2 regions of the Streptomyces yatensis genome follow, and region 1 is predicted to be linked to the other one. Evidence: riboswitches for the same ligand, from Rfam matches in the RefSeq annotation. Region 1 holds a riboswitch; the other holds the start of a gene.
What was found. A riboswitch is a leader RNA that binds a small molecule or an ion and turns the genes downstream of it on or off. The one in region 1 is predicted to bind cobalamin.
Positions count from the first base shown of each region.

Region 1 (3,727 bases):
GGTTCGCTCCGCCGAGGGCAGCAGGTGAATGAGCAGCAGCACGATCCCGGAAATCATGAACACGCGCGTGGCGGCCTCCAGGCCGTTCCACTTCTCCGACTGCCACATGGCGAACCACTCGCCGCCGATGCCGATGAACCCGGCACCGAACAGCAGCATCAGCATCAGCAGCCCCACGGTGCTCGCCTGCCGGGCGCGGCGTACGCGGGCTCCGGGCGGACCCGCGAACCACATGGCCGTCGCCGCGAGGAGCACGAGAGCGGCGAGGGTCTCCCAGGCGATGATGGCGACGTAGGCGGTGTCCTGGAGCGCGGTGGAGTCGATGGCCCGCCACATCAGGTCCTCGTCCTTGAACGTGGTGTCCATCGCCAGGACATGGCGTACGAACTGCTGGTTGCTGTCGAAGTCGGTGATGTTCCCGAAGGCGACGAGCGTGATGTACAGCGCGATCGTCCCGGTGAGCACCCCCGAGGTCATCGCGTGGACACGGGGTGAACGTATTCTGCCGGTTCGCTCTGTCACGATGACCTCTGTCTCCCGTTGGATCCCGCCGACCATGAAGCGTGCGAGAGCCGTAGCGTACAACTGACCGGATCACAGCGGTGATGGACGCCGTGCGGCTGCCGAGCGGAGCCGACGGCCGGGAGATGCGGGTCACACGCGGCCATGTCACAGGCGGTCGGGCCGTCTCGTCTCAGGGGTGTAGCCACGGAACGACTTCGGAGGAGCACACCATGGACGCGCGACTGAACTACTCCGCCAGCCAGACCGCCGGCAAGGTCCTGAGGCCTGTCATGGCGGCCGGCAGAGCGGTCAAGGAATCGCCGCTGCCGGTGGCGACGCAGGAGCTGGTGGCGATTCGGGTGAGCCAGATCAACGGCTGCGCCGCCTGCATCGACATGCACACCAAGGAAGCCGCCGCGGCCGGTGAGACCCCGGTGCGGCTGAACCTGGTCGCGGTATGGCGGGAGGCCACCGTCTTCACCGATGCCGAACGGGCCGCGCTGGCACTGGCGGAGGAGGGGACCCGGGTCGCGGACGCGGCCGGTGGGGTCGGCGACGAGGCGTGGGCGAAGGCCGCCGAGCACTATGACGAGGAGCAGCTCACCGCCCTGGTGATCCTGGTCTCCTTCATGAATATGGTGAACCGGCTGAACGTCATCACCCGGCAGCCGGCGGCCGGTGACTACGAGGCCGGGCAGTTCCACTGACCGGCAACGGGCCCAGGGGGAAGGGGGAATCGGCGTGAACAAGGTCGAGGAGTTCGAGGAGCTGCGGCCGCTGCTGTTCTCGATCGCCTATCGGATCCTGGGCAGTGTGAGTGAGGCCGAGGACGCGGTGCAGGAGACCTGGCTGCGCTTCGACGGCTCGACGACCCGGCCCACGTCGACCAAGGCCTATCTGTCGGCCACGGTGACGCGCATCTCGATCGATGTGCTGCGCTCCGCGCGGGTGCGACGGGAGGAGTACGTGGGCCCGTGGTTCCCCGAGCCGCTGCTCAGCGATCCGTATCAGGATCCGGCCCGGGCGGTGGAGCTGGCCGACTCGGTGTCGATGGCGGCCCTGTTGCTGCTGGAGCGGCTCAGCCCGCTGGAGCGGGCGGTGTTCGTGCTGCGGGAGGTGTTCGCCTTCGGGTTCGACGAGGTCGCCACGGCGGTGGGCCGGTCGGAGGCGGCCTGCCGCCAGTTGCTGGTGCGGGCGCGGCGGCATATGGCGGCCGGGCGGCCGCGGTTCGAGGCGGACCGGCGGGAGCGGCAGCAGCTGGCCACGCGGTTCTTCGACGCGCTGAAGGACGGCGACGTGGGCGCGCTGCGCAACCTGCTGGCCGCCGACGTGCAACTGGTCGGGGACGGCGGTGGCAAGGCCCCGCAACTGGCCAAGGCCGTCATGGGCGCGGAGAACGTGGCCCGGCTGCTGGGCACGGTCTTCCCCTGGCTGCTGCGGATCGATGTGTCGTTCGAGCTCCATGAGGTCAACGGCCAGCCCGGCGCGGTCTTCCGCGAGCGGGACGGCAAGGTGCTCCAGGCCCTGGTGCTCGATGTGCTCGACGGGCAGATCCAGGCCATCCGGGCGGTGATCAATCCCGACAAGCTCGGCCACCTCGGGCCGGTCGGCGACGCCTGGGCCGTCGACCGCGAGGTGAGGCAGGCCCGTCGGCGGCCGAACCGACTCCGGGACGCGGTCTCCCACCCCGTGACCGGTCCGACACCCTGATCGTTCGACGATCTTGATACTCTCGGGGAGCCAGTCGTGCCACATCCGAGGCCAGGGAATCCGGTGTGAATCCGGAGCTGACGCGCAGCGGTGAGGGGGACGGGCGGGGCATGTGACACCACTGGGAGGAGTCCGTGACGGCCGCGAGGCCGCCGCGAACGAGCACCGGGAAGGGGCCCCGTCCGGACGAACCCGAGTCCGAAGACCTGCTGGCACCTCCGCGCCCCGTGCGGGGAGGACGTCCGTAGGCCAGGCTCCGCGTACGAGCCCCGACAACCGAGGCATGCCCGTGCTCCGCTCTGCCCGCCGTACCGCGGCCCTCCTGCTCGCCCCCGCCCTCCTGCTCACCGCGTGCGGTGGCTCCGGCCACGAGGGCTCGGACGCCACGAAGCCCGCCGGTGCCGGCTATCCGCGCACCATCGACAACTGCGGCCACAAGGTCACGGTGAAGTCCGCCCCGAAGCGGGCCCTCTCCCTCAACCAGGGCACGACGGAGATCCTGCTCTCCCTCGGCCTCGCCGACCGCATGGCCGGCACCGCCACCTGGACCGACCCGGTGATGAAGGGCCTGGAGAAGGCCAACGCGACGGTGCCGCGCCTGGCGGACAACATGCCGTCCTTCGAGAAGGCCCTGGACACCGAACCCGACTTCGTCACCGCCTCGTTCGTCTCCACCCTCGGCAAGGGCGGCGTGGCCACCCGTGAGCAGTTCGAGAAGCTGGGCGTGCCCACGTATGTTTCGCCGTCCGACTGCGCGGCGGGCCGCGACCCCGACAGCGGTGGCGACGGCTCCCGCGGCAAGCCACTCACCCTGGACACCGTCTACGGCGAGATACGCGACCTGGCCCGCGCGTTCGGCGTCGACGAGCGGGGCGAGAAGCTCATCGCACGGTTGAAGCAGCGGGTGCGGACGGCCACCGAGGGACTGGACGCCCCCGGCGTCTCCCTCATGTACTGGTTCGCCAACGCCCAGTCGCCCTACCTCGGCGGCTGCTGCGGCGCGCCGGGCGCCATCACCCGGGCCGTCGGGGCGAAGAACGCCTTCTCCGACACCCACGACGAATGGCCGCAGATCAACTGGGAGACCGTGGCCGACCGCGACCCGGACGTCATCGTCCTCGGCGATCTCACGCGCAGGCAGCAGACCGCGGAGAACGCCAAGGCCAAGATCCGTTTCCTGGAGACCAACGCCGCCACCCGCAATCTCACCGCCGTGAAGAAGAAGCGGTACGTCCTGCTGAGCGGGCAGGCCATGAACCCGTCCATCCGCACCGTCGAAGGGGTCGAGCAGGTCGCCGCCGGGCTGCGCCACTTCGGACTCGCCACATGAGCACCCGCCTCCTGCTGCTGATCGCGGGAGGGCCGGCCGCGCTGTTGGCGTCGATCGCCGTCGCCGTGACCATCGGTCCCGCCGACATCTCCACGGCCGACGTCTGGGCGGCGGTCACCGCCCATCTCGGCCTGGGCGAGGGCACGTTGCCACCGCTGCGCGACGGCATCGTGTGGAACCTGC
Region 1 is NZ_CP072941.1:8,586,034-8,589,760, forward strand. It holds gene J8403_RS35950 (DUF2165 domain-containing protein) at 1-477, opposite strand, end outside; gene J8403_RS35955 (carboxymuconolactone decarboxylase family protein) at 735-1,211, shown strand; gene J8403_RS35960 (RNA polymerase sigma-70 factor) at 1,246-2,214, shown strand; cobalamin riboswitch at 2,229-2,442, shown strand; gene J8403_RS35965 (ABC transporter substrate-binding protein) at 2,504-3,544, shown strand; gene J8403_RS35970 (FecCD family ABC transporter permease) at 3,541-3,727, shown strand, end outside.

Region 2 (3,727 bases), 4.7 Mb from region 1:
CGCCGAAGGTGACACTGGTGACGCCGGTCAGATTGGTGCCCGTGATCAAGTACAGGGTGCCGCCGGTGGTCGGTCCCACGGTCGGGGTGATGGAGACGGCGGTGGGCGGCGTCGGCGCCACATAGGTGTACACCTGGCTGTTGCTGGTGCCGGCGGTCGTGGTGACCAGGACCTGGACCGGCCCGGGCGCGTGCGGCGGGGCTATCACCACCACGATGTCGTTGGTGGGGTTGCCCGGCCAGCCGCCTCCGGGCCAGCCACCGCCGCCCCAGCCGCCGCCCCAGTCACCATCCCAGCCGCCGCCACCGGAACTGCTCTGGCTGACGATCTGGGCGGGCACACCGCCGAAGGTCACGCTGATGACGTTGCGCAGGTTCTGCCCGTAGAGCTGGACGAGGTTCCCACCGGCGGCGGGACCCGAGTTGGGCGTCACGGACAGCAGCAACGGCGGCCCCACCTGGGACGGGGGCCAGTTGGCCGCGGTGGGGGCGGCGGTCGCGAGAGCGGTCGAGATCATGGTTGGTCCTCCCGGGGAAGGGTTCGGGTGAGAGGCGCCGACGGCATGCCGATGTCGTGGGCAGGCCGCTGGTCAACGCCTTGTCGTCGCCGCGCGGTCGAGGCGGGCGCGGTGGAGGCAGGCCGGCACCGGAGGAACGGAAAGCCGCCGGGCGGCCGGTCAGGGCGCGGAATCGATGCGCCGGATGAGAGCGGAGCTACGGGACGAACGCCCGGCTCCTGGCTGGCCTACGAGGTATGGGGCACCCTCGGCGGCACGTTTCCAGTTATCCACGCCGACCCCCATCGCTCAAGGTTCCGGGGCTGCCATCACTCGTTTGGCGCATCTGGGCGCGCCTGGCGGCGAGCTTGTATGACAAGCGCTCCGCTATTCGGGGGAACGCGCGGCCGGACTATGGTCTGCCGTCCTCCACCGTGCCTCTAATGAGTGACATCGGCAGTGCCAACCCGTGCGGGACCACCCGGGGAGGGAGCGATCCGATGAGCCTCGCCGCATTCCTCCTCGCCCTCGGCACCACCTGCCGTATCACCCGTTTCATCACCAAGGACACGCTGGCGGCGGGGTTCAGGACCTGGGTCGCCGACCGCTTCGGCGACGACTCCCGGCCCACCTACCTCGTCAACTGCGGCTGGTGCACCAGCACCTGGGTCGCCGGCGCCATCGCCGTCTACGCCTCCTTGCTGCACACCACCGCCTGGTTCCTCCTCCCGGCCACCGCCCTGACGCTCTCCTACCTCGCCGGGCTCGCCTCGCGGTGGCTGGACTGACACCGACCTGTACTGGGCTCGAGCCTGAACTGGGCTCGAGGGAGACTCGAGGGAAAGGAACGGCAGCCATGGCCTGCAACTGCGGCGGAGGGGCGCGTGGCCCGCGACCCGTTGTCGTCTATGAGTTGACGCTGCCGGACGGCACGGTCCGGCGCTATTTCACCTATCAGGAGGCCGACGCGGCCAACAAGCGCGCGGGCTCCACCGGAGTGATCAACACCGCCGTCCAGTGACGCCGAAGACCGGCGCGTGACCGCGTGACGGCGAAGACCGGCGCCAGACGCATGGCGGGCCCGCTGTCAGTGGTGTGCGGCAGACTGCGGCCATGGACATCACGATCAGGCGGGCGCAGGACGCGGAGCTGGACGGAATCGGCGAGCTCACCGCGCAGGTGTATCTCGGGGACGGGCTCCTGGACTTCGGGGACAGTGATCCATATCTCACCACCCTGCGCGACGCCCGGCGCCGGGCCGCCGAGGCCGAGCTGCTGGTCGCGGCGGACGCGGCGAGCGACGAGGTGCTGGGGGCCGTGGCGTTCGCCGTGTACGGCGGGGCGTATGCGGAGCTGGCCCGGCCCGGCGAGGGCGAGTTCCGGATGCTGGCCGTGCGGGCTCAGTCGCGGCGGCGCGGGGTGGCCGAGGCGCTGGTGCGCGCCTGCCTGGACCGGGGGCGCGCGCTGGGGCTCGAGCGGATCGTGATCAGCAGCCAGCGGTCCATGACCGCCGCCCACCGGCTGTACGAGCGGCTGGGGTTCGTGCGGGCCCCGGAGCGGGACTGGTCGCCGATAGCCAAGCTGGACCTCACCCTGTGGGCGTTCACGGTGGAGCTGTGACGACCGGTGCCGCGCGCCCTGGGCCATGGGCTCGTGTGCGCGCCGGGCCACGGGCCGCCACGGGCCCCAGGTCACGGGCCACCTCCGGAACGCACTAGCACATTCATACGAAACTCCGCACCTCGCGACACAAGATATGGGGGTGCGTGCGTCGGCCGACACAAGATGTATGCTCGTCCTCGCTGTCGCCGCAGGGGAATCCGGTGGGAATCCGGAACTGTCCCGCAACGGTGTACGTGTGCGCTTATGCGGCGTGCCCGTAAGTCCGAGCACCTGCCGACGGCCCTGTGTGAACACGTCCCCCGGCCTCGAGGGTTGGGCCGATGGACGCTGCGTGGTGTGCCCGACGTACGAGGAGTGCGGCATCGGCATGCCCGTACGCGCCCATCGCACCTCCCTCGTGGCCCCGGCCGAGCGAGGGAGAGCACCTCAGTGACCATCGCGCCCGCAGATCCGGTTTCAGAGCAGGCGGTTTCTCAGGCAGCGCATGACGCGCCCGGAACCGCCCTGCTGCGGATCCTCACCGGACTCACCGCCGACCTGCCCGCCACCGACCCCGGCAAGGTCGCGGCCGCCGCCCTGCGCGGCCGCCATCCCGGCTCGGACGAGGCGGAGTTGCGTGACCTGGCGACCGAGGCCGCGGCCGGGCTGATCGCCGAGGAGCCGGAGTACTCGCGGCTGGCCGCGCGGCTGCTGGCGCTCACCATCACGGAGGAGGCGGCCGGGCAGGGCGCGGTCTCCTTCTCCACCTCCGTCCAGGTGGGCCACCGCGAGGGCCTGCTGGCCGACTCCACCGCGGAGTTCGCCGCCGCCCACGCCGCCCGGCTGGACGCACTGGTGGAGCGGGCCCTGGCCGACGGCGCCGACAAGCGCTTCGGCTACTTCGGACTGCGCACCCTCTACAGCCGCTATCTGCTGCGCCACCCGATCACCCGTCAGGTGATCGAGACCCCGCAGCACTTCCTGCTGCGGGTGGCCTGCGGGCTCGCCGAGGACCTCTCGGAGCGGGCGCTGGACGATGTGGCCGAGCTGTACCGGCTCACCAGCACGCTGTCGTATCTGCCCAGCTCCCCCACGCTGTTCAACTCCGGCACCCGGCATCCGCAGATGTCGTCCTGCTATCTGCTGGACTCGCCGCTGGACGAGCTGGACTCGATCTACAACCGCTACCACCAGGTGGCCCGGCTGTCGAAGCACGCGGGCGGCATCGGCCTGTCCTACTCCCGTATCCGGGCCCGCGGTTCGCTGATCCGGGGCACCAACGGGCACTCCAACGGCATCGTGCCGTTCCTGCGCACGCTCGACGCCTCGGTGGCCGCCGTCAACCAGGGCGGTCGGCGCAAGGGCGCGGCCTGCGTCTATCTGGAGACCTGGCACGCGGACCTCGAGGAGTTCCTGGAGCTGCGGGACAACACGGGCGAGGAGGCCCGTCGCACCCACAACCTCAACATCGCCCACTGGATCCCGGACGAGTTCATGCGCCGGGTCGAGGCGGACGCCGACTGGTCGCTGTTCTCCCCGGTCGACGCGCCCGCTCTGGTGGACCTGTGGGGCGATGAGTTCGACGCCGCGTACCGGAAGGCCGAGGCCGAGGGGCGGGCGGTCAAGCAG
Region 2 is NZ_CP072941.1:3,861,908-3,865,634, forward strand. It holds gene J8403_RS15655 (IPT/TIG domain-containing protein) at 1-517, opposite strand, end outside; gene J8403_RS15660 (hypothetical protein) at 997-1,284, shown strand; gene J8403_RS15665 (DUF7196 family protein) at 1,353-1,517, shown strand; gene J8403_RS15670 (GNAT family N-acetyltransferase) at 1,610-2,116, shown strand; cobalamin riboswitch at 2,254-2,411, shown strand; gene J8403_RS15675 (ribonucleoside-diphosphate reductase subunit alpha) at 2,549-3,727, shown strand, end outside.
Region 2: another riboswitch for cobalamin. It lies ahead of J8403_RS15675 (ribonucleoside-diphosphate reductase subunit alpha); the one in region 1 lies ahead of J8403_RS35965 (ABC transporter substrate-binding protein).